Regions from separate parts of the Sphaerisporangium rubeum genome, predicted to be linked through region 3. Evidence: riboswitches for the same ligand, from Rfam matches in the RefSeq annotation. Region 3 holds a riboswitch; each other region holds the start of a gene.
The links. A riboswitch is a leader RNA that binds a small molecule or an ion and turns the genes downstream of it on or off. The one in region 3 is predicted to bind cyclic di-AMP.
Positions count from the first base shown of each region.

Region 1 (6,708 bases), 1.6 Mb from region 3:
CATCCAGCTCGTCGAGAACGAATTGGATCGGATTGGCGAACGCGACCGTTCCTGAGAGCGCGGGGTTTCCCGGCACGTCGTTGCCGGCGAACAGCAGGCCGACGACCTTGCGGTCGTCGGTCACCACCACGGAGCCGGAGTCGCCGTGGTCGCTGAACTTGGCGCTCTTGGTGGTGTCGACCTCGACGCGGATCTGGTTCTTGAGTATCCGGACGCCGAGGCCGTCGCCGTAGTCGATGGAGACCGAGGCGTCGACCGAGACGACGGTGCCGTAGGTGAGACCGGTCGTCCGGCCGCGTTTGCGCACCGTGAGCCCGACGGACGCGGCGGCCTGACCGGCGACCGCGCCGATGTCCTGGATGGCGCAGTCCGTGGCGGCCCCCGCGTCGATGCCGACGACGGCGCCGTCGATGTGGGTGCTCAGCGCGGCCCTGGCGAGCGTGCCGAAGACGTCGGCCGGGCACGAGCCGCCGTCGACCCGGCTCGGCTGGGTCATGGTGTCGCCGGCGGACCAGCCGGCGTCGACGCAGGCGACGTGGAAGTTGGTGAGGGCCATGCGCGCCTTGGTCGAACGGTCCACGACCATGGCGCCGAGGGTTCCGGTGAAGACGTAGTTCCCGGAGGCGGGCACGTCAGGCGGCTCCAGGTGGATCGACCGGCACGGCCCCATGCTGATGCCGCCGAGCAGGGTCGGATACTTGGCCGCGTCGATCTGCGGGACGGCCGCGGCGACCTCGGCGAACGCCGGATGGGGGACGACGCGCTCCTCGACGACGTCGGTGGGTATGCCGTCGATCAGCGGCGGGATCACCTCGCCGTCCTCGAGTTCCTCCGGTGATTTCTTTTCCTGTACGTAAACGATGATGGCCAGCGTTCCCGTCGGGGCTCCTCCGGTGATCTTCTCCCCGATGTCGACGCCATTGATCTCCGGCCTGGCCAGGAGGTCGTCCTCCACCGCGGCCTTTACCTCTCGTATTTCCGCTCTCCGGGCCGAACCCTCGGGTTCGTTCATTTCCCACCCCTCAGTCACCGAGCAGAGCCTCAGAATCGGTGAACTTCGCGGGGTTGGCAAGGCAGGGAACGGCGATAACGGTCCGCGGCGGCATTCGGTGAAACATCACGCGAGGCCAGGCCATGTCGAGGACATTCATTCGGGCCGTCGATTCGGTCAGTCATGCCGACCTAATACCTTTGAAGGCGGAAAGCGGTGCTTTGTGGCGTTGGCACGCTCGTACGCCGAGGGCCCCGGCCACGTGGGGGTGGCCGGGGCCCTGCGCGCTCAGGGGGTGAGGTCAGATGCCGGGGCGGACGGCCCCGACGAAGCTGGCCTTGCGGTACTTGGACAGCTTGTTGATCTGCACCCGGGTGCCGCTGTGCGGCGAGTGGATCATCTTGCCGTGGCCGACGTACATGCCGACGTGGCCGAGGCCGGAGAAGAACATCAGGTCACCGGGCTTGAGGTTCTTCCAGGAGACCTTCTTCTTGACGGCGCGGTACTGGCTGCCGGTGATGCGGGGCAGCTTCACGCCGGCCTTGCGCCACGAGTACATCACCAGGCCGGAGCAGTCGAAGGCGTTCGGGCCGCTGGCTCCCCAGCGGTAGGGGTCGCCGATCTGCTTCTTGGCCACGGACACGGCCTTGCCGGCCTTGATCCGCTGCTTGGCCGCCTTGCTGAGCTTGGCGCTCTTGGCGCTGCCGCTCTTCTTGGCGGCCGGTGTCACGCTCTTCGGCGCCGCTTCGGGTGCCTGGAGCGTGATGGGGGGTGTGATGACCTGCTCGGCGCCGGGGACCGTGTCTGCCGCCGCCGGGACCGCCACCGCGGCCGCCGAGGCGGAGACGGTGAGGGCCACACCCCCGAGGGAGAGGCGAACGAGACGCGACAGACGGGGGTTAGGGGTGGTGCTGGACAGGATCGCTCCTAGGTTCTTCCACTTACGCCTACCGGGTTAGCTGACGGATTCGGGCTTGGAAGTCGCCCTACAGTGGCAAAACCACTGATTCACCCCTGACCCTCGCGAAAGGGTCTATTGGGTCCCCGGTTCCGTGCTCCTTGCCGCACGGATTCGGCTGGTCAGCGAGTCGCGAGCCATAAATGGCGGGACATGCGCGATCGACGACCAATGGATCATTTGGTGGGTTCGGCCGTGCGGACGGCCGGTCATTCTCGCGACGGCATGGCGTGCTCGCCGCGGCCCAGAAGCTACACAGAACGCCAACAGATGGCAAAGGCCCGGCATATCTCTAGATCATCAAGGGGTGATCACGGAACGGAAACTGCCTGGTTATCTCCCATTTCTCCTGTCAGATGTGATTCGTCTCACACCGCCTTCAACAGACCCGTCGCCGAGTCACACCCGTCACACCTGTCACAGGAGTTAGCGATCTTGGAACGTGATCGCGGACGGCCGCGCGCGTACGACCGCACGAGAAATCAGACCCCGGACAACGGATACAGGCGTGCGAGAACGTTCCGGCCGCGAGGAACGCAGGGAATCAGCCCGGTGAGGTGAACAGCCGGGAGAAAGCCGCTCAGGGCCGCACAGCGGCGAAAATACCCCGGTAGGAGGACAGCGGCACGACCTTCACCACGTCGCCGGTGCGCGGCGCGTGCACCATCTGGCCGTTGCCGGCGTACATGCCGACGTGGCCGAGGCCGGAGGCGAACAGCAGGTCGCCGGGCTGGAGCGCGTCCAGGGAGACACGCCGCGAGGCTCCCCAGGAGTACTGAGCGGCCGCGGTGCGCGGCAGGCTGACGCCGGCGGCGGCCCAGGACTTCTGGGTGAGGCCCGAGCAGTCCCAGGAGCCGGGTCCGGTGCCGCCGTAGCGGTACGGCTTGCCGATCTGCGCGTAGGCGAACTGCAGCGCCGTGCGCGCGTTGCCGGAGGCGGGGCCGGTGTACTTGACGCCGGTGCTGTTGGGATTGCCCGCGTTGTAGGCGTTCAGACGGCGCAGGAGCTTCTCCTGCTCGGCCACCAGCTTCTCGACGTCCTTCTTCTGGCCGCGCAGATCGTCAAGCAGCTTGAGCGCCTTATCGTAGGCGCTCTTGGCCTTGTCCCGCTCGTCCTTGAGCTCACTCATCGTGGACTCGTACTCGGTGAGGGTCTGCGAGCGGCCCTGCGACATCTGGTCGATCGACGCGAGCCCCGCCAGCAGCGCCTCGGGGTCGCCGAAGGTGACGAGGTTCGGCCACGTGAGCATGTCGCCCGACTGGTAGCTGCTCACCGCGACCGACACCAGGCCCTCACGCAGCTGGTCGGCCCGCGCGTTCTTCGCCTTGAAGCGGCCGTTGACGGCGTTGTACTCCTTGCGCGCCGCCTTGTACTTCTCACCGGCGTCGTTGAACTTGTCGACGACCTTGTCGGCCTTGGCGTCCAGCTTGGCGAGCCGGGCCTTGGCCTGCGCGATGGTGGGTTTCGGCTCCGCCACCGCCCCGGCCGCCTGGGTCACCAGCACCGAGGCGACGAGAAAAGCGGTCACCGGTACGCGTCCGAGCTTCCGGACACCACGCGCGGTCACGGGGACCCCAGCCTCCTCAAGTGCGACAACTGTGACACCTGGGCCGTGATCCTACAGAAACGGTAAGGCCCCCGACAGCGTTAGGCCTGAAATGTTTTGGCCCGGCAACCCCAGTTCACACCCGTATCAGCGATTAAGGGTCGCCCCAAGAGCACCACGGGGTCGTCCCGCCGTCATCGCCGCGACCGGACGGCGAGTCAGGACTGCTGTCAGAGCGGCGGCCAAGTCTGCGTCAGGCGCGGCCGAGACGCCGCAGCAGCAGCATCGACGGCACCGGCCGGGCCCCCATGCGGCGCACCGAGTCGGCCACCTCGCGGTCTGCCGACACCACCGCCACCGCGCGGCCCGGCGGCTCGGCGCGCACGAGCTGGCGGATGAGGTCGTCGGCGATCTCACCCGGCTCGCTGAACAGCACCCGAACTCCTCTCGGCGCGGACACCTGCACGGGGCCGTTCAGCTCCGCGCCGTCGAAGACGCAGGTCACCTCGGCCCGGGTCTGCACGGCGAGGCCGCCGAGGCCGCCGAGCAGCCGGCTGCGCTGGTCGATCAGCGTGAGCGTGGGATAGCCGGTCTTGGTGACGTTGTAGCCGTCCACGATGAGGTGCAGATGGGGGATGGCGAGGAGCTGGTCGAGCAGCGCCGGGTCGTCGTCGGACAGGGCACGGGCCGGCACGGCGCGCACCGACGGACGGGCCGGGGTGACGGCGTCCACCGAGTCGGCGGGCTTGCTGATCGCCACGGGGAGCCCGAGCTCGGCCCGCAGGCCGGCCGAGGCGTCCTGCAGGGTGTCGAGCAGGACGCGCAGGCGCGCGTCCTCGATGCTGCGGCCCTCGCGTGCGGCGCGGCGGCCGGCGAGCAGGCGCCGCTCGGCGTCGGCCAGCCGCTCACGCAGCTTGCGCAGCTCCGACTCGGCGGCCCCGGTGGCCGACGCGACCGCCGCGCGTGCCTCGGCCGCCTGCGCCTCGGCCTCGGCCGCGCGCTCCTCGGCGCGTTTACCTCGCTCCCTGGCGTCGTGCAGGCGCCGCCGCAGGTCGGCGACCTCGGTGCGGGACGTCTTGAGCTGCTCGCGCAGCCGGTCGGCCTCCTGCTTGGCCGCGGCCTTCTGCTGCGCGAGCTCCTCGCGGAGCCGCTGCGCGGTCTGCTCCTGCGCCGTCTCCTCGGCCACGACCGCGGCGCGCTCGATGTCGGCGCGTGCCGCCTCGACCAGGTCGGGCCAGCCCGGCGGCCGGGTGAGGTAGGCCGCCGCGGCCACCAGCACCGGCTCGGCGGCGGGTGGGACGTTGCCTTCCTCAAGGCTCGCCACCAGCTCGGGCCACGCCGCGGTGGTCGCCTCGGCGACGATCTCGCGGAACTCCTTGTCGGTCTCCAGCTGCGCCGCGATCGGCGCGCTGCCGAGGCGTGCGCGCTTGCGCGGGTCGAACCGTGCGATGCCGCGCAGCGGCGCGGGGATGGCCGGCGGCTGCAAGGTGCCGAGCACCTGTGCCGCCAGCTCCACGACATGTAAACGGACCTGCTCGGGCAGCGGGCGAGACAGGCCTTCTCCGGCTGAACTCATCCGACTTCCCCTAGCTGACCGGCCCTTCACGATATGTCTATCCGTCAAGGGTACGGCCGTCGCGTCCATGGTCGGCCCCTATATACGGCCCGCGACCGGGGGGAGTCACGCGCCGATACCCGCACGGTGCGACATTCCCCCCGCGGAAGGTTGCGATCGTGCCACGAATGCCGGAACGGCGGCCGCGGCGGGGAAACTGTCGGACCGCGATCGTATGGTCATGCTCGTGGAGATCGGCGTTCAAGGCACGCTGGACGAGCTCGGCACACCGCTGTCGCGGGTGACGTTCGTCGTCTTCGACCTCGAGACGACCGGCGGCTCCCACGCCGAGCACGCCATCACCGAGATCGGCGCGGTCAAGGTGCGCGGCGGCGAGGTGATCGGCGAGTTCGCCACCCTGGTGGACCCCGGCCGGCCCATCCCGCCGTTCATCACGGTCCTCACCGGCATCACCGACGCCATGGTGGTGGCGGCGCCGCCGATGCGGCAGGTGCTGCCGGCGTTCCTGGAGTTCGCGGCCGGCACCGTCCTGGTGGCGCACAACGCGCCGTTCGACGTCGGCTTCATCAAGGCGTCCTGCCAGGAGCACGGCTACCCGCCGCCGGTCGCGCCGGTGGTCGACACCGCCGACCTCGCGCGGCGGGTGCTCACCCGCGACGAGGTCCCCAACTGCAAGCTCTCCACCCTGGCGCGGGTGTTCCGCAGCTCCACCGAGCCGTGCCACCGCGCGCTCGCCGACGCCAAGGCCACCGTCGACGTCCTGCACGCGCTGATCGAGCGGGTCGGGTCGTACGGCGTGACCACCCTCGAGGAGCTCAAGGGCTTCGTGCGGGCCCCCACCCCCGAGCAGAAGCGCAAGCGCCACCTGGCGTCGTCGGTGCCGAGCGCTCCGGGGGTGTACGTCTTCGAGGACGAGCGCGGTGAGGCGCTCTACATCGGCAAGAGCGGCGACCTGCGCACCCGGGTGCGGTCCTACTTCACGGCGAGCGAGACCCGGGCCCGCATCCGCGAGATGATCGGCATCGCCGAGCGGGTGCGGCCCATCGTGTGCGCCACCGCGCTGGAGGCCGAGGTGCGTGAGCTGCGGCTCATCGGCGCCGCCAAGCCCCGGTACAACCGGCGGTCGCGGTTCCCCGAGAAGGTCGTGTGGCTCAAGCTGACCGACGAGCAGTTCCCCCGGCTGTCCATCGTGCGCGAGGTCAAGGCCGACGCCGGCACCTACCTAGGTCCGTTCGGCTCGGCCAGAGGCGCCGAGGACGCTCGGTCGGCGCTGCACGAGGCGGTCCCGCTGCGGCAGTGCACCGAGCGCGTCACCACCCGCACGTGGCGGCCGGCGTGCGCGCTCGCCGAGATGGGCCGCTGCGGCGCGCCGTGCGAGGGCCGGCAGTCCCCCGGCGACTACCAGCGGCACGTCGAGGACGCCAGGGCCGCCATGGAGGGCGACCCCGGCGCGGTGTTCGCGGCCCTGGAGGCCCGCATGGGCCGGCTTGCGGCCGAGCAGCGATACGAGGAGGCGGCGGTCGACCGCGACCGGCTCGCGGTGTTCGTCCGCACGGCGGCCCGCATGCAGCGCCTGCGGTCGCTGACCGGTCTCCCCGAGCTGATCGCCGCCGCGCCGGCGTTCGACGGCGGGTGGG
Region 1 is NZ_JACHIU010000001.1:4,723,840-4,730,547, forward strand. It holds gene BJ992_RS20295 (chymotrypsin family serine protease) at 1-955, opposite strand, end outside; gene BJ992_RS33875 (C40 family peptidase) at 1,293-1,850, opposite strand; cyclic di-AMP (ydaO/yuaA leader) riboswitch at 1,921-2,079, opposite strand; gene BJ992_RS20305 (C40 family peptidase) at 2,530-3,477, opposite strand; gene BJ992_RS20310 (NYN domain-containing protein) at 3,749-5,071, opposite strand; gene BJ992_RS20315 (DEDD exonuclease domain-containing protein) at 5,292-6,708, shown strand, end outside.
Region 1: linked by a shared signal. The riboswitch ahead of BJ992_RS33875 (C40 family peptidase) and the one ahead of BJ992_RS13495 (glycoside hydrolase family 25 protein) in region 3 are both predicted to bind cyclic di-AMP.

Region 2 (6,708 bases), 4.2 Mb from region 3:
TTCATTGATCCTCGATCCACGTGGGGGGCGGATTCCCCCTGCCCCCCACGTTAATTGTCACACGAGACCCCCTCGGTCCGTACCACGGTTGCCTGATCCGGGAGTCAGGATCCGACTCTAGCCCCACGCGAGGTCAGACGGGTTGCGAGACTGCGGGTCCATAGCCTGCCGAAGGACCGTTCCACGGTAATCCCGTCTAGCAAGCGGTCTTACCGGATGCGCTCGTAAAGGTGATCCCCGAAAACACCGACGGGGCGGCCGCAGCGCGGCCGCCCCGTCGGAAATGCCCGTCTCAGCGGGCCGCCTTGACGACAACCGTCCCGGCGATCTTGTCGTGCGGGCCCTGATGCCTGGGCTTGTCCACGAGGATTAGGATCGCCAGCACGAGCACGAAGATGGAGGACAGCCATCCGACGACAGGAATGCCGTAGAGGACCATCGCACCCGGGAAGATAGCCGACCGCTTCAAGACGGCACCCGAATCAAGCGCGCCACCCGCCGCCGACACCAGGCGGATCTTCATGACCTTCTTACCGAGCGTCTGCCCGTCCTTGGAATGAAGGACATAGTCGTAGGCGGCATACGCGCCGAACGCGATGACGCCGGCGAGCAGCGCCGGCAGGATGACCGATCCAGAGGCCAGCGAGGGGTCGGCCAGGATATCGGCGACCGAGGGCCCGAACATGGAGAAGAAGATGGAATTCAAGATCCCGTAGACGACGCTGAAGATCAGGCCGTCGAGGAAACGCGCCACCCAGCGCTCCCACCAGAGCGCAGGCGCACCTGCGGGATCCATCCCGTAGCCCTGCTGGTGGCCGTGCTCGCCGTACGCGGGCTGGCCGTAGCCCTGCTGCGGAGCGCCGTACCCCTGCGCGCCGCCGTACTGCGGGTCCTGCGGCTGACCGTACTGCTGGTAGGACTGGCCCTGCTGCTGCCCGTACTGGGGCTGACCCTGCTGCTGCCCGTACTGGGGCTGGCCGTACTGCTGGCCCTGCTGGGGCTGACCGTACTGCTGCTGACCGTACTGCTGGCCGTACTGCGGGTCGGGCTGCTGGGGGTGCCCGTAGGGGCCGTTTCCGGGGGGTGGTTCCGCCGTCATCTGATCACCTTTCGCGACAGGCGAACGGGCACTCGCCGTTCATGCAAGGTCCTATCGCAAGTAGGGGTAGGCCCGTTACCACTTTGCCCACTTCGCACCCGTAATGTTCACCCGCGAGAACATGAAAACAGGGCCGAGGATGATTCCCCGGCCCTGCCTGTGTCAAGCTACCTGATCTTGACGACCACGGTCTTCGCGGCCTTGTCGTGCAGACACTGCTGGTACGGCTTGTCCCAGAACTGCCACAGCACGTTCACCAGCCCGAAGATGCCGATCACGACGTTGGCGAACGGGATCCAGCGCAGCAACTGCGGACCGAAGATGACGCCGGACCGCTTGATCGCCGCGTCACCCGGCAGCCCGCCGTCGAGGGAACCGCCGAGCGTGATGACCTTGATGCCCATCGCCATCTTGCCGACCGTCTGCCCCCGGCTCTTGTGCAGGAAGAAGTCGTAGACGAAGTAGACGGCCGTCACCAGGACCGCGAGCACGAGTTCGTAGAGGAACAGGCCGCTGCCTTCGGTGACCTGTCCCGTCGACAGGTCGAAGCTCGGCTGCGTCACCAGCACGGCCAGGAGGATGAAGGTGAGGATGACCGTGGGGACCGCGAGGATGAGGCCGTCGATCAGCCGCGCCACCAGGCGCTGCCACCACTCGGCGAGCGGCGCCGGCACACCAGGCGGGGCCTGACCCGCCGGGCCGTAGGCCTGGGGATAGGCCGGCTGGCCGTAGCCCTGCTGCTGACCGTAGCCCTGCGCGCCGTACTGCTGCTGGCCGTAGGCGGCCTGCTGCTCCTGCTGACCGTACTGAGGCTGGCCGTACTGCTGCTGGCCGTACCCCTGCTGCTGGCCGTACTGCTGGCCGTAGCCCTGCTGGGCCTGCTGGCCGTACTGCTGGTCGCCGTACTGCTGTTGCTGGCCGTACTGCTGGCCGTAGCCCTGCTGGGCCTGCTGGCCGTACTGCTGCTGCGGGTAGCCGCTCTGGTCGTACCCCTGCTGGCCGTACTGCTGGCCCGGCTGAGCCTGACCGTAGCCCTGCTGGCCCTGCTGCTGGCCCTGCTGGCCGTAGCCCTGCGCGCCGTACTGTTGCTGCCCGTAGGCGGCCTGCGCCTCCTGCTGGCCGTAGCTCTCCTGCTGACCATAGCCCTGCTGCTGGCCGTAGCCCTGCTGGCTGTAGCCCTGCTGGCCGTAACCCTGCTGCTGGCCGTAGCTCTGCTGCTGGCCGTACTGCTGTCCCTGCTGACTCTGCTGGGGATATCCCTGCCCGTACGCTCCCGACCCGCTCTGCTGGCCGTACGGGTCCTGCTGGCCGTAGGACTGCTGCTGGGGGTAGCTGTTCTGCGACGTCTGCTGGGGGCGGTGGACGACTGTGACCTCCGGGTCCATAGGACGCTCGGCGGGCTGTCCATACTGCGGAGGTCCGGACGACGCGTGGTCGTCCGGTTCGTCACGTGGGTACGGCGGCTGTCCGGTGCTCACCGTTTCACCTCACTTCGGCTTCGCATGCGGCAAATGTCAGACACGCATGCTGTGGTGGAGCCCAACGTAGCGACAGCGGGATCAACAGTCACCTTTCCAGCGCGTCATCCCGCCGGTCAGGGAGAGTCAGGATGGGGGTGAGAGATGGAGGAGCATGCGGGTGTTGCCCAGAGTGTTCGGTTTCACGTGCTCCAGATCGAGGAACTCCGCGACACCCTCATCGTAGGAGTCCAGCAACTCCGCGTACACCTCAGGTGACACGGGTGTGCCCTGAATCTCCGTGAATCCGTGCCGTGCGAAGAACTCCACCTCGAAGGTGAGGCAGAAGACCCGGCGCAGCCCGAGCTCTCTCGCGGTGGCGAGCAGCGCGGCCACGATGCGGTGCCCGATGCCCCGCCCTCTGTGCCGCGTGTCCACCGCCACCGTGCGGATCTCGGCGAGGTCCTCCCAGAGCACGTGCAGGGCCCCGCAGCCGACCACCTCGCCGTCCCGCTCGGCGACCCAGAACTCCTGGACGTCTTCGTACAGCGTCACCGTCGCCTTGCGCAGCAGTCGCGGCCCGTCGCCGGAATAGGACGCGACCAGCCGGCCGATGGCCCGGACGTCCGTCGCGCGGGCACGCCGGACGGCCAGTTCGCTCCCAGGTGGCACGGACGCCATGACCTGCTCCATGACCGGTCAGCGTATCCGCAGGCACCCCGCATCGCCGACGGCACCAGCCGGTGTCCGAGATAACGGACGGACCCAAATTGGCCGGCGTCCCATTCTGGTCGCGTTGGGTAGCCGGGTGAGCGCGCGACGTCGAAACGTGGCAGTACGCCGCCTTAATGCCGTTACAAGACGTCGGGACCTGCGACTTCACACGCCAAGAGATCGTAAAGTGGACGTCTTCCCAGCGTAATGCGGGTTCCGGGGGTCCGGCGGCGTGATCGTTCCGTGATCGGCCGGTTGTGATTCCTCTACAGGTTTCGTAGTTCTGGTTGAGCAGGAACCCGCGCTGCACTAGTGTCACGGCTCGATCCCGGTCATCGCCCACGGTGGCCGGACCGCCTAATCCCGGCCACATGCGACCGCCGGGAACCGGGGAACCAAAAGGCACACGCCGGGCCCGTACCGGCGGTCGCCGACCCCCCGGGGTGAATCCGAGAGGGAGGCATCGCGATCCTCCGCGACCAGTCACTCGGTAGGGCCACTCCCGCCCGAACCCGTCAGCTAACCCGGTAGGCGTCCGAGGAGAGGAGCTCGTTGGTGCACGCTGGGCGCACGCCTGGGAAGAACACGGGCCGGCACGTCCGTCCCCGCGGCCACCGGCCGCGGTCCGGCACGGCTCCGTCGAAGGCGATGGCCGCCTTGGCGGCCGGAGCGGCCCGCACGCGGCTGTCCCGCCGCGTCGCCATGCTCACCGCCGTCCTGATGGCCCTGACGTTCGGCACGCCGCTGATGTCGGCGAGCGCCGAACCGAAGCCGAGCCTGAACGAGCTCAAGAAGCAGGTCGAACGCCTCTACGAGGACATCGAGGCGCTGACCGAGCAGTACAACGGCCAGAAGGAGCGCCTCAAGCAGGCACAGCGGTCGGCGAAGCTCGCCAAGCAGACGCTGGACAAGAGCCAGGCCGACCTGGAGGAGAAGCGCCAGAAGGCCGGCGTCTACGCTCAGGACGCCTACATGACCGGCGGCATCGGCTCCTCACTGGCCCTGGCGATGTCCGGCGACCCCGACGGCTACCTCAACCGCGCGGCCACGACCTACGCTCTGCAGCTCCAGCAGGGCGAGGAGGTCTCGCTGATCACCAAGGCGATGGACAGCGCGGAGCGCGCGCGGGAGAGCGCCAAGGCCCGCGAGGCGGAGGTCAAGAAGCTCGTCGGCGAGCTCGACGCCAAGCGCGACAAGATCCGCGGCCTGGTGGGCCGCACCGAGAGCAGCCTGTTCCGCCAGGCCCGCGCGCAGGTCGCCGGCTACGGCAGGGCCACCAGAGTGGCCATCCCGATCCCCGGGGACGGCAAGGCGGCCGAGGCCGTCAGGTGGGCCCTCACGCAGCAGCTCAAGCCGTACGTGTGGGGTGCCGAGGGGCCCAACTCCTTCGACTGCTCCGGCCTGGTGATGTGGGCCTACCAGAAGGTCGGCATCAGCCTTCCGCACTACACCGGCGACCAGTGGACCGCCGGCACCCACGTGTCCCGTGAGGACATGCGTCCGGGTGACCTGGTGTTCTTCTACAACGACCTGCACCACGTGGGCATCTACATCGGCGGCGGCATGATGGTGCACGCACCGCGCACCGGTGACGTGGTGCGCGTGGCGCCGATCGGCAACCGGCCGTTCGCGGGAGCCGTGCGCATCGCCGACTGACCGCGCCGCCTGACCCGTGCGTCCGCGGCCACCCGGCCGCGGACGCACGGGTCAGATCAGCCGGCGTCTGGCGGCCCAGGCCACCGCTTCGATCGCGGTGGCCACGCCGATGCGGTCGCAGATGCCGCGCAGGCGCCGGCGCACGGTGCGGCCGCTCACGTCGAGCCGCCTGCCGACCCGGTCGACGGTGACCCCTTTGGCCAGTTCGGCGAGCAGCAAAAGATCATCGTCGGTCAGTCCCACGTCTGATCCCGTCGGAATGTCATTTCCCCGGGAAACCAGATCCGGATACGCCATCGGGTGTCCTCTCCCCCACGACGAACTCGGCAACATACTTGAATGCTTCGGCCCGCCCGTCAGGAACGGTAAACGCCACGTTGAAAGGTCGTCAAGCACTGACCGCGATACCTGTTACGTTCGTCATTGACATACCACTCCATATGTGAACTACTCATGACATGTTTACGAGCCTGTAGCGAGGTGGACACCGGTGATCAAGGGAGGGCCACCGGAGGAGGCCACGCTCAGGTGTGACGGCATGCCTGGTGGAACGGCGGATCGCGGTCACACGGCCGGGTCGGCCATGCTCGTCCCACCGTCCTGCCGGGATATGATCAGGATCCGTGCGCGCTTATTAGCCGCGAAATATGGCCCACTTTCCACAGGCATTTCCGCATGCCCGCCGCCTCGGCGATCAGCGAGGGCCGGGGCAATTGCCCGGCCCGGCCCGAGGCGTGCGCGCTATTCGACCGCCGGCGTCAGCCCACGTTGCGGTTGTAGATGAGCCGCAACCCGATGAGCGTCAGCCACGGCTCGTGCACGTCGATCGACCGCGCCTCGTTCACCACCAGCGAGGCGAGCGTGCCGGTGGCGACCACCGTCACGTCGTCGGGGTCGGCGGCGAGCTCCGGGGCGATGCGTTCCACGATGCCGTCCACCTGGCCCGCGAAGCCGTAGATGATGCCGGCCTGCAGGGCCTCGACGGTGTTCTTGGCGATCACCGAGCGCGGACGGACCAGCTCGACCTTGTGCAATTGCGCGCCGGCCGCCGCGAGCGCGTCCACCGAGATCTCGATGCCAGGCGCGGTGACCGCACCGACGTACTCACCCTTGGCCGAGACCGCGTCGAACGACGTCGCCGTGCCGAAGTCGACGATCACGCACGGCCCGCCGTACAGGGTGACCGCGGCCAGCGCGTTGACGATGCGGTCGCTGCCGACCTCCTTGGGGTTGTCCATGCGCACCGGCACACCGGTGCGGACCCCGGGCTCCACGATGACGGCGGTCACGTCGCCGTAGTACCTGCGGCACATCTCCCGCATCTCGTTGAGCACCGACGGCACCGTGGAGCACAGCGCGATGCCGCTGATGTCGGCGTCCTTCAGCAGAGGGCTCTGGCCGAGCAGGCCCTGGAGTACCACCGCGATCTCGTCGGCGGTGCGCCGCGCGTCGGTCGCGAGGCGCCAGTGCTCGATGACCTCTTCCCCTTCGAAGAGGCCGAGCATCGTGTGGGTGTTGCCGACGTCGATCGTGAGCAGCATCAAGTCCCCTGGAGGTCCAAAGCTATGTCCAGTGCCGGGGCCGAGTGGGTGAGGGCCCCGACGGCGAGGTAGTCGACGCCGGTCGCGGCGACCTCGCGCGCCACGGCCAGGGTGAGGCCGCCGCTGGCCTCCAGGCGCGCGCGACCGCCGACCAGGCGCACGGCGCGCGCCAGATCGTCGACGGCGAAGTTGTCCAGCAGGATCTCCTCCGCCCCCTCGGCCAGCAACGGCTCGATCTGGT
Region 2 is NZ_JACHIU010000001.1:7,344,761-7,351,468, forward strand. It holds gene BJ992_RS31220 (RDD family protein) at 293-1,099, opposite strand; gene BJ992_RS31225 (RDD family protein) at 1,267-2,577, opposite strand; gene BJ992_RS31230 (amino-acid N-acetyltransferase) at 2,704-3,249, opposite strand; cyclic di-AMP (ydaO/yuaA leader) riboswitch at 3,615-3,820, shown strand; gene BJ992_RS34085 (C40 family peptidase) at 3,826-4,926, shown strand; gene BJ992_RS31240 (helix-turn-helix domain-containing protein) at 4,978-5,169, opposite strand; gene BJ992_RS31245 (type III pantothenate kinase) at 5,685-6,467, opposite strand; gene BJ992_RS31250 (L-aspartate oxidase) at 6,467-6,708, opposite strand, start outside.
Region 2: linked by a shared signal. The riboswitch ahead of BJ992_RS34085 (C40 family peptidase) and the one ahead of BJ992_RS13495 (glycoside hydrolase family 25 protein) in region 3 are both predicted to bind cyclic di-AMP.

Region 3 (6,708 bases):
CTCGACAAGTTGACAGCCCCATCGGAGCAAACAATGCTCGTGGGGGACTCTCTTTCCGATATCGAGGCGGCCAAAGCTGCTGGAGTTATTTCAGTTGGGTACGCCAACAAGCCGGGTAAGGCCGATTCTTTCGCATCCGCCGGGGCCGAGGTGGTGGTGACTCGCCTAGATGACCTTGTGCCCGCGCTGTGATTGTCCCTCTCGTCCCCACTGTTACCGCACTGCGTCTAACCAGGGAAAACACCCCTCACTAGAGGGACATCCGGGGGACGACTGTCGTTAGCTGTCCCCCAACTGAGGCACAGCGTCGTCTCGGGTGGCCAGCGTCGGTTTCGTTGAGAGATGATGACCACATGCCAGCATGGGATGACTATCAGGAGAAGGTGGCATCCTTCTTCCGGAGCATTGGGTTAGAGGCTACTGTAAAGGTGACCTTGCAGGGTGTTAGAACATCCCACGAGATTGACGTAGTCGTGCGTTCCTCTCACGTCGGCTTTGATCTCATGTGGCTTGTCGAGTGTAAGTACTGGCAGCGGCGCGTATCTAAGTTGCATGTCCTTGGCCTTCGCGAGATCGTCTCTGACACTGGTGCCGATCGTGGCATAATTATGTCTGAATCCGGTTTTCAAAGTGGTGCCGCTGACGCCGCTCATCTAACTAATGTCCAGCTCACATCACTTGCTGACTTGTCTGTTTCCGCAAGTGGTGCGGTCGGTATGGCGCAACTAAGAATGATTAATGAGCGAATGGACTTCTGTCGAGACCGCTACTGGAGTCTGAAAAAGGCTGACCGCATCAAGTATAAATTGCGAACCGATGGGATGGTTAAAGGATATGAAGGGTGGATGATTATAGGCGCTGTGGATGCTGCGCTCAGCGCTGCATTTCGTGGCGCATTCCCTGTCACGTATAGTCAAGTGTATGGGGCGATCGCAAGCCTAGGTGGCGTAGTACGAAATTGGGTGCCGCAGGAATATGATCTTGTGGCAAACACGCCAGTAGAATTATGTGTGATTCTCGAACCTGAGGTTGCGGAATTGGAGAGACGTCTCGACGTCGCAGAAGCCGCTATGCGACTGAGTGAATGAGCCTGAACGGTGCAACCGCTTTACCACTCTCCAGCCAGATGACGTGTTTGAATTCCTGATGGCCGGTTCCTACGCATGGAAGATCTCCCATCACGACTTCCTGATGCACCCGAAGCCGACGTTCCACTACCTGCCTTGAGACTGTCGCGACGCTGTGACTGTCCCCCTTGTCCCTGCTGTCACCGCGCCGCATCCGACCAGCGTATGTACAGTCCCGCTTCAGGGACACTTGGGGGGACGCGCTGTCCTTGCTGCCCCCCTCAGCCAGATCCGTCGTTTCCTGGATCCATGCGGGGGACAGTGGCTACGATGCTATCGGCGGTGCTGGGCTGAACTCGACTCCCGCATTGATGATCGGTGTATCGCTGATCTGCATGCTTCTCCCCCATATCTCGTACACCCGTAAGCAGAACCAAAGCCGGGATAAAAGGGGCAAGGTGGTGCGGGATGAGTGTACTAAGAACCTTGAGTTCTCGATCGCAGGCCGGACGGCGGCGCCCCTGATGACGATGCTATACACATCCCTCCTGGGATGGTCATACGTCAATGGGGAGGCGGGTTGAGTCCAGCAACGCTCATGTAGCAGAGTCGCCCCCCCAAATGTTGCAGCCCTCTGAGGAGTCCTCGCGATTGGGCCTTCCAGTCGCCATATTGCCCTTTGCTTATTGTGGTAAATATCGAAGTCGAAATGACAGGTTGATGCGCGCTCAAGAAGTAGAGGCTAGGGTGCTCGCTCTGGTGGAGCGGATCCTCGGAGGCACCCCGGTTGAAGACTCACAAGTTGAATGCAAGGCTGACTGGCCAAAGGTTGAGAAGGCGCGGCAACTTGCGGGACATGCTAATAGTGCCCACGGTGAGCCCATTATGTGGATCATTGGGGTCGACGAAAAGAAGCAATGCCTCACTAAGCGTGATCCGTCCGTAGACGCCGCGACATGGTGGAATCAGTTTCAGGCGCGATTCGACGAGGGGATAGCGCCTGACCTTACAAATACTCAAGTCGTGCCAATCGATGAGGAAAATTCTGTTGTGGCACTCGTGTTCGAGACCGATAGGGCGCCATACGTAATCAAGGTCTCGAACATGGGGAGCGTAGAACGAGACGTGCCAGTTAGAAAAGGCACCGGAACGCGCTCGGCCAATCGTAGCGATTTGATAAAAATACTCATGCCCGCACAAAAACTACCGGACGTGAGTATGGTGGAGGCCGAGGGGAGTGCGCACCTAGTTCCAGCCCGTGATTCACAGCCGGAACATCTAAGACTGATATTCCGCAGTTCTGTATTCCTCTATCAGCCCGTTGGTGGGGTTGCTGTGCTACCTGCGCACCAGATGCGGGCGACTATCGAGTTTCGACAGAAAGATATTTCCGCTGCGCCAGTAAAGCTACCTGCGCGGCTACTCTACTTCGGTATGACTAGAGAGGAGCGCGCTAGTCAGCCACGCTTCGGCGTGCTTGGGTATCCAGATGCCGCTTTCGTGGTTGGGGCCGGCGGACTGACTTTGCATATACAAAAGGACGTAAACCCTAGGGAATTTGTGATGGTAATTCAGGATTGCCCAGAGGTGGTTCTTTCGTACGCACTATCGGTCTCTGGTGCGACTCGGCCACTAGCTGTATCAGTCAGCCTGATGAGAGCGAATCCACGGGCTTCCTCAAATAATATTGCTCGTTGGTTACTACGAGGCGACCAGTACTGAAATCTCGCTCCAAGCCGGGCTGTACTTGTAGCGGCCGGCCGCGCTCTGCGCGATGGCTGCAACACTTGGGGGGTAGCGGGTTCCTGAGTGACCAACTGCGTGACAACGGTAGCTGACGATCACGAACGGCGGCGTACCTTCGCGGACGACCATTGGCACGTCCCGAGAGGGTTGAACAAGAACCGGATGAGTGTTCGATTTGGTTCACACCGAAGAGGTCACTGGTTCGATCCCAGTATCGCCCACACAGCCCGAAGGCCGCTTCCGAATCGTGGAAGCGGCCTTCTGATCTTCTGGTGACACAGCGTGCCGGCGCATGATCGGCACGCGCGCCGGTACGGATGCTGGAGCGTACGTCACCCCCCGAGGGGGGAGTCGTGTCTCTCGCGTAGCGTGTCGAGTCTGGCGTGGTACTCCTCGGCGTCGATCTCGCCGCGGGCGAACCGCCGTGCCAGCACTTCCTCAGCGGACTGTTGCGAGGGAATCCGGTCGGTGCGTGTGGTCTTGCCGGCGTAGCGGATCGCCAGCACGATCGTCGCGGCCACCAGACCCCAGAAAACCACCATGCCCAGGGTCATGAGTGCGTATCCCCAGCCACCCATGCCGTCGTGGTCCCACCACATGATCGTCACCACCCGTTCTCATCGCCGGTGCTCACCATGGTGTGTGCACACCCGGTGCCGGCTGAAGGGGCTTCAGTCCCATGTTACTAGGGGAAGGGCTGCCGGCGGCTTCGGCTTCACCGCGCGGGGCGGCCCAGCGCGCGTAGCTCGTCCGGGGTCAGCGCGGAGACGTTCTCGTCGATCGGTGTTTCGGTGTACTGGTGGATGGTCCAGGTCTTCCAATCGGCGGGTGGGGTGACGGTGCCCCGGGGCTTGCTGTAGTGCGCGACCCAGAGGGGGTATTCGGCGAGACCCTTTCCGTAGGTGTCGGCGAAGTTCCAGCCGCTGTAGAACATCGGGGCGACGCCGGTCTTGGCCTTGACGTAGGAGAGCCAGGTCTTGGCCCAGGCGTTGACCTCGGCGACGGACCGTCCGTCGGTGGTCTCCAGGTCCAGGGTCAGCAGATCGCCGGGTGCGGCGGGCTGTGAGTTGACCACTGACAGGAAGTGGTCGGCCTCGGCGATGGGGTCGTTGGCCGGGTGACCGTAGTGGTAGGCGCCACGGACGATGCCCTTCTTCGCCAATGCCTGCCAGTGCCTGGCGAAGGCGGCGTCGCGGAAGGTCGTGCCTTCGGTGGCCTTGATGATGCCGAACTGGGCGGGGCTGGTCTCCCAGTCGTGCTGGGGCTGGTAGTTGGAGACGTCCTGACCGTAGGTGAGCGGTGCGGATCGCTCCTGGACGTGGGACTGCTCGTGGTTGAGCGGGGCGGCGAACGCCTGGCCGGGGAGACCCGTGAGGGCTGCGGTCGCGGCCAGGAACGCACCGGCGAACGCGTAGGAGAGGCGCTTTCCAGGGAGGGTCGGTCGGTTCCTCGACGTGGAGGAGGATCGGGGCGTGAGCATGTGAGAGATGACTCCTGGCTTCCATGCCGCCTACCGGGTCAGCTGACGGGTTCGGACGTGGAAGTGCCCTACGGACGCGACAGGGTCGGCGTCCGATTCACCCCGGAAAAGAATGGGTCCCCGGCTCCGCGAAGCGCGGACTCGGCGGCCACGCGTACGTCCCCCGCGAGGGAGCCCCGGGGCAGGACGCGGCATGGTCGGGTGGTCGGGTGGCGACACCGCTCGTACCAGAACGGCGAGAGTGTGCAGCCGTGGCGAAAGCTACGCAGATTTCTATAAAGAGCGCAAGTAGCGGCAAGACTCTTTGAGTGTCGTGCGGGGCCGGAACGGCTCAGCGGCCCTTGCCTGCAGGGATTTCCCGGCGGGTAGATCTTTCACCACTCCGGCCGTCCTGGAGTGTCAGGCGCGGTGCAGTTGTCGTCCGGGGCGGGTGACGAGGAGTTCGGGGACGACGGCGTTGGCGGAGAGGCGGGTGAGGGCCATCGCCAGTTCCGCGATGTCCGCGGTGGCGATCATCTCGGTGGGGTCGATGCGGTCGCGGATCCAGGCGGTCATGTCGGTGTCGACGTAGCCGGGGCAGATCGCGGTGGCGGTGATGCCGGCGGGGGAGAGTTCGGTGTTGATGGAGTGGCAGAAGGCGGTGAGTGCTGCCTTGGTGGCGCCGTAGGCGGCCAGGCCGGGTTCCGGGTAGGTGCCGGTGATGGAGGACAAGACGATGATCTTCGTGCCGGTGCCGGTGCCGGTGCCGGTGCCGGTGCCGGTGGTGCCGGTGGTGGTGGGACGGTCGGCGGCGGTCGTGCGCAGGGTGGGGAGCAGGGCCTGGACCAGTGCGTACGGTGCGCGGACGTTGACGGCGAACTGCTTGTCGAGGCGGGACAGGGGGGCGGTGCCGAGAGGTCCGGCCGTGCCGGTGCCTGCCGCGATCACCAGGACGTCGCAGCGGCCGTAGGCGGTCGTGTGCGCTTCGGCGACGCGCAGGACGTCCTGCTCGTGGGCCATGTCGGCGGGCTCGGGCCGTACCTGGCCGCCGTGGGTGCGGAGACGGTCCGCTGCGGCGGTGAGGCGGCCGGGGTCCCTGGCGCAGACGGTGAGGTCGTAGCCGGCCGCGGCCAGTCGCTCGGCTATGGCCAGGCCGATGCCGCGGGAGGCGCCGGTGACCAGGGCCGCCGGCCGGGTGGCGCCGGTGACGAGGGCCGCCGGCCGGGTGGGTGTGCGTGCGTGCTCAGGCGGGTGGTCGCTCACCGCGTGCGCGGTGTCGTCGGTGCCGGTCATGTCGTGGTCCTTCCCAGAGCGTGCAGGCCCGCTGCGGCCAGGCGTGGGACGGCGGCGCCTACTGTGCCGAAGCCTTCTCCTACGGTGAGGCCCTGGCGGTGTCTGGCGTGGATGCCTTCGGCGACCACAGCGATCTTGAAGTAGCCGAGCGCGAGGTAGAAGTCCAGGTGGGTGAGGTCGCGGCCGGTGACGCGGGAGTAGCGTCCGGCGAGTGCCTCGGGGGACGGCAGGTGCTCGGAGACGGAGGCGGCCGAGCCGCCGAGGACCGGCTCGAAGGCCGGGTCGCGGTAGACCAGGTGGAGGCCGAGGTCGGTCAGCGGGTCGCCGACGGTCGCCATCTCCCAGTCGACCAGTGCGCGTACCGTGCCGAGGTCGTCGTCGGCGAAGATGGCGTTGTCGATGCGGAAGTCGCCGTGGACGACGGCGGCGGCGCTCTCGCGCGGCACCGCCTCGGCCAGCCCGGCGTGCAGGTCCTCGATGTCGCGCAGCTCGCGGGTGGCGACCCGGTGCCACTGGCCGTACCACCGGTCGACCTGGCGGGCCAGGAATCCCTCGGGACGGCCGAAACCGGCCAGGCCCACCTCGGCGTGCGGAACGGCGTGGAGCGCGGCGAGCACGTCCACCAGCGCGTAGGCGCACCGGGCCTGCTCCAGCGGGTCGTACCGGTCCAGGTCCTCCCGGGTCCGGACGACCACCCCGGGAACGTACTCCATCACCGAGAACACGCATCCGAGGACAGAAAGGTCTTCGCACAGGGTGACGGCGCGCGCCACCGGGACGCCGTTGCCGTGCAGGGCCGCTACCACGCGGTACTCGCGGGCCATGTCGTGCGCGGAGGGGGTGAGGCCGCCGAGCGGGGGACGGCGCAGCACCCAGGCGCGCCGGCCGTCGGTCAGGCGGTAGGTGAGGTTGGACCGGCCGCCGTGCACCAGTTCGGCGGTGACCGGGCCGGTCGCCTCCTGGACATGGGTGTCGAAGAATCTCCGCACGGCCACCAGGTCGAGGCCCTCCGGCGCGTGGTTCACCTCGGGTCTCCGTGCGCCTGCTGGTCGCGGCGTATCTGCTGGTCCCCGTGCGCTTGCTGGTCCCCGTGCGCTTGCTGGTCGCCGCGTACCTGCTGGTCGCCATGCGTCTGTGCGTTGC
Region 3 is NZ_JACHIU010000001.1:3,135,899-3,142,606, forward strand. It holds gene BJ992_RS13475 (HAD family hydrolase) at 1-192, shown strand, start outside; gene BJ992_RS13480 (restriction endonuclease) at 354-1,088, shown strand; gene BJ992_RS13485 (ATP-binding protein) at 1,815-2,789, shown strand; gene BJ992_RS13490 (SHOCT domain-containing protein) at 3,146-3,412, opposite strand; gene BJ992_RS13495 (glycoside hydrolase family 25 protein) at 3,529-4,293, opposite strand; cyclic di-AMP (ydaO/yuaA leader) riboswitch at 4,306-4,450, opposite strand; gene BJ992_RS13500 (SDR family NAD(P)-dependent oxidoreductase) at 4,693-5,565, opposite strand; gene BJ992_RS13505 (phosphotransferase) at 5,562-6,590, opposite strand; gene BJ992_RS13510 (acyl-CoA dehydrogenase family protein) at 6,587-6,708, opposite strand, start outside.